DNA from 2 places in the Pedobacter sp. MR22-3 genome. Region 1 is predicted to be linked to the other one. Evidence: riboswitches for the same ligand, from Rfam matches in the RefSeq annotation. Region 1 holds a riboswitch; the other holds the start of a gene.
What was found. Region 1 has a riboswitch for thiamine pyrophosphate ahead of thiC (phosphomethylpyrimidine synthase ThiC). Riboswitches for the same ligand answer to the same signal wherever they lie in the genome.

Region 1 (2,414 bases):
GAAATCGACTACCTACATGCGAGAAATGCAGCCGCATGTTGTTACATCTGCAAAATTGAACGTGTTTAAATTCAATTCGAATATCATGATAATCAGACGCTACTCAGTAATGATATTGAATGAATGGAAACTAAATTCATCCTCATTAACCGCTCACCTAATGATCAAAACTCAACTCCTTCACCACTTTGCAAGGTGAACCAACTGCCAAAGAATTTGGTGGGATACTCTTAGTTACCACACTTCCTGCGCCAATGGAACAACCATCACCAATGGTTACACCAGGAAGCAATATGCAATCTCCTCCTATCCAAACATCATTGCCTATGGTAACCGGTTTTGCAAAACCAATGTGTTGATTTCGGTCTGCCGGATTAATGGGATGGCTTGCCGTATAAATCTGAACATTTGGGGCAATGAAAACATTATTCCCGATGGTTACAGGGCAACAGTCCAATAGCACAAAATTGAAATTGATGAACACATTGCTCCCAATTTTGGTATGGCATCCGTAATCAATTCTGACTGCTTTTTCAATATGAACGTTATCTCCAACCTGTGCAAATATTTTTCGCTGCAGGTTTTCTTTCGTTTTGGTATCTCTCGGACTGGTATTGTTAAATAAATCTACAAGCTCCCTTACCTGATATCTGATTTCAACCAATTCAGGATCATTGATGTTGTAATGCTCACCTGCAAGCATCTTTTCTCTTTCAGATTTCATATGTATTTTTCTTTAAAGGCCGAGATTCTTTCACAATATCATCACCGCAAGCTACGATATTAATAAAAATTTCTTAAAAATCAATACCCTATACAAATACTTTTATTGGTCTGAAAAGTTACACCCAGGAAGGTGAAAGAGCTATTTTAAGTACGAATACCAATGTAGTTTAGGGTTAATTTAAATGGCCTGTTTATTTTTCTTTAGGGAATAATTTGGCTATTCTAGAAACTTTTCTATAAGTTTACCGCAACTTTAGGGGTGTCCTTTGCGGACTGAGATAATACCCTTTGAACCTGATGCAGTTAGTACTGCCGAAGGGAAAAGTGATGACAACTCATGCATATGATGTTGTTTTTTCTTTCCTCCATACGGGGCCATTCCTAAAAGTTGATTTTTTTAGATATAGAATGGAAATCACCGTAAATCAACAACATTATCAGGTTGCCGAAGCTTGCAGCATGCAGGATTTAATAACCATAGTCTTAAATAAACCGGCTACTGGCATTGCTGTGGCGGTGAATCAGACCATTATTCCTAAAACCAACTGGGAAAACCATCTTCTCTGTCCCGGCGATCATGTCATCATTATCAAAGCTACACCAGGTGGCTAAACATAAACCTCAAAAAATGAAACACGAAAAAATTCCAAAAGATCAGGTTTTAACAACCACACCCTTTGCAGCCTCAAAAAAAGTTTTTGTACAGGGCGAATTGCACGATATCCAGGTGGCGATGAGGGAAATCACTTTAAGCGATACCAAACTGCATGGCCGTTTCGGAGAAACTGAGCCCAATGCACCGGTAACCATTTACGATACCAGTGGCCCTTATACTGATGTAAATGCAACCATTGATGTAAAAAAAGGTTTGCCAAGATTACGTGAGAAGTGGATCACCAACCGTGGAGATGTAGCACAATTGGATCATATCTCTTCTCAGTACGGACAACAAAGGCTAAATGACCAAAGCCTTGATCACCTCAGGTTTAACCATACTTCCAAACCTTTCCGGGCAAAGGCAGGCCGGAATGTTACGCAAATGCATTATGCCAAACAGGGAATCATTACGCCTGAAATGGAGTATATTGCCATTCGTGAAAATCAGCGGATTGATCTTTTAAAAGAACAACTTAAGGCGCAGCATGATGTGATGAATCATCAGCATCAGGGACATAGTTTTGGTGCCAATACACCAAAAGGTTTAATTACACCAGAATTTGTACGGCAGGAAGTGGCTGCCGGACGGGCAGTAATTCCAAGTAACATCAATCACCCGGAAATAGAACCCATGATTATCGGCAGGAATTTCCTGGTGAAGATTAACGCCAATATTGGTAATTCAGCGGTGACCTCCAGCATTGAAGAAGAAGTAGAAAAAGCAGTTTGGGCCTGCAGATGGGGTGCAGATACCATTATGGATCTTTCTACCGGAAAAAATATCCACGAAACCCGCGAATGGATTATCCGCAACTCCCCTGTTCCGATCGGAACTGTACCGATCTATCAGGCCCTTGAAAAAGTGAACGGGAAGGCAGAAGACTTAACCTGGGAATTGTTCAAAGATACCTTGATTGAACAGGCCGAACAAGGTGTGGATTACTTTACCATACATGCCGGTGTTTTATTACGTTACGTACCCCTAACCGCCAAAAGAATTACAGGTATCGTATCTCGTGGTGGATCCATCA
Region 2 (2,414 bases), on a different contig from region 1:
TATTCCCGAAGCGGCTTCTTACTCCTTTAAACCATCGGTCAAAAACCGGATTGCTCAGGGGCTTGTAAATTGGATAATGCGCACAGGGGAAATTCAGGCCAAGACCTAAGGTACCCCATTCCCAGTTTCCGTAGTGTGCAGAGCAAATGAGGATGCTTTCTCCCCTCTTTAAATAAGATAGAGCAAGTTCCTTATTTTTAAAGACAAACCTTTTTTCAATTTCAGACCGCGAGATGCGGCTCATTTTTACCACTTCAAAAATCAATGAAGCCAGATACCGGTAATATTTCTTTTCAATATTGATGATTTCTTTAAGTGTTCTTTCCGGCAAGGCATTCTGCAGGTTCTCTCGGACAACTTTTCTGCGATAACCAATAATATGGTAAAGCAGCAAATAAACACCATCAGCCAGGACATATAAAAGGGATAAGGGGAGCAAAGATAATACCCCCAACAGCAATATACCCAAATGAGAAACGTACTTATTGATCACACGAGATTAGTTGAAGCATAAAATTAAAAAGGGTCTAAAAAATTTATGCCATGCTAATGTTAGATTTAAAGTGCTGCTTTCAGTTTGAACTTCAACTGACAAAAAATACCGGAAGTGATTAATTTTACCTGGTTATTTTATAAATAATTAAATAATCGTTAACATATTTTTATACATTTGCGCCATCATTGGGGGTGCCTTGTTTGTTATAAACACAAAAACGGGCTGAGATCATACCCATTCTTAGGTAGAAGGCTAAAGCTGAAAAGGAAGAAGGTAAACCCTCTGCCTTTAAACCCTCCATCCCTCTACCTTAGATGCACCTGATCCGGATAATGCCGGCGTAGGGATTGGAGTTATGGAAGTTTAACTAAAATCGGGAGTACCCCTATTTCTGATGGGTTTAACTAAAACAAAAAACATTGAAGAATTTACTTTTTACCGCGCTTGTTGCAATGTTACCTTTTCTGGCATCGGCACAAAATGCCATTACCGGACAAGTAACGGATAACAATCAAAACGCCCTACCGGGTGCAACCATCAAAATCAAAAACCAGCGAACTGCGGTATTAAGCGATGCGGATGGCAATTATACCTTAAGTAATTTATCGAACGGGAATTATATCATTCTGGTCAGTTATGTGGGTTATAAAACGCAGGAAAAACCGATCACGCTTAATGGAAACAACGTATTAAATTTCACGCTGCTTCAACAAAATTTCCTGGCAGATGAGGTAATTGTTCGGGCCACACGGGCGAATGAAAAATCAGCTACCACCTATAAAAACGTAACCAAAGCCGAGATTGAAGAAAATAATTTCGGACAGGATTTGCCCTTCATTCTGCAGAACACACCAGGAGTGGTGGTGAATTCGGATGCAGGCGCAGGTGTAGGCTATACCGGAATTCGCATCCGCGGAAGCGATAACAGCCGGATTAATGTCACCGTAAATGGTATTCCCGTTAATGATAGTGAAAGCCAGGGAACTTTTTATGTTAACATGCCCGATTTTGCCTCTTCGGTAGATAATATCCAGATTCAGCGTGGTGTAGGTACCTCTACCAATGGCGCAGGTGCTTTTGGTGCCAGTTTAAATATTCAGACCACAGCCAGTGAAATGGAGCCTTACGCCGAGGTAAATAATACCTATGGCAGTTTCGATACCTGGAAAAACACGGTAAAAGTAGGGACAGGTTTAATCAATAATCGTTTTAGTTTTGATGGCCGCCTGTCAAGAATCAGTTCTGATGGCTATGTTGATAGGGGAGCCTCACTCTTAAAATCATACTTTCTTTCAGGTGCTTATCATGGCAATAAAGATTTGTTAAGGGTAAACGTATTTGCGGGATCGGAAAAAACCTATCAATCCTGGAATGGAATACCTGAATCAAGATTAAACAATGATGTTGCCGGAATGCAGGCTTATATAGAAAGGAATGGTCTGAATGCTGATGATGCCGCAAACTTACTAAATTCCGGCCGCCGGTATAACAGTTTTACTTATCATAATCAAACGGATAATTACTGGCAAAATCATTACCAGCTGCTGTATGCAAGGCAATTTTCTGATCAATTCTCATTCAACGGGGCTTTGCACTATACAAAGGGAGAAGGATATTATGAGGAATTCAGGACAGATAATAAGCTAAGTGATTATGGTTTAAACCCGGTTATCGTTGGTCAGACAACCATAACCAATACAGATTTAATCCGTCGCCGCTGGCTTGATAATGATTTTTATGGGGTTACCTATGCCTTCAACTATGTACCACAAAAAAACTTAAACTTTACAGTTGGTGGTGCATATAATGAATATAAAGGAGCACATTTCGGACAGATTATCTGGGCGCAATATGCATCCAACGGAAATATAGACAGGCATTATTATGATAACGAAGGTTTTAAAACTGACTTTAATAT

Region 2: linked by a shared signal. The riboswitch ahead of OQ267_RS03285 (TonB-dependent receptor) and the one ahead of thiC (phosphomethylpyrimidine synthase ThiC) in region 1 are both predicted to bind thiamine pyrophosphate.

Annotation. Positions count from the first base shown of each region.
Region 1 covers NZ_JAPIVF010000007.1:23,997-26,410, reverse strand. Annotated here, with positions in the region: gene OQ267_RS17975 (DUF1203 domain-containing protein) at 1-69, shown strand, start outside; gene OQ267_RS17970 (sugar O-acetyltransferase) at 158-724, opposite strand; TPP riboswitch at 972-1,064, shown strand; gene thiS (sulfur carrier protein ThiS) at 1,024-1,338, shown strand; gene thiC (phosphomethylpyrimidine synthase ThiC) at 1,355-2,414, shown strand, end outside.
Region 2 covers NZ_JAPIVF010000001.1:760,231-762,644, reverse strand. Annotated here, with positions in the region: gene OQ267_RS03290 (lysophospholipid acyltransferase family protein) at 1-493, opposite strand, end outside; TPP riboswitch at 787-861, shown strand; gene OQ267_RS03285 (TonB-dependent receptor) at 916-2,414, shown strand, end outside.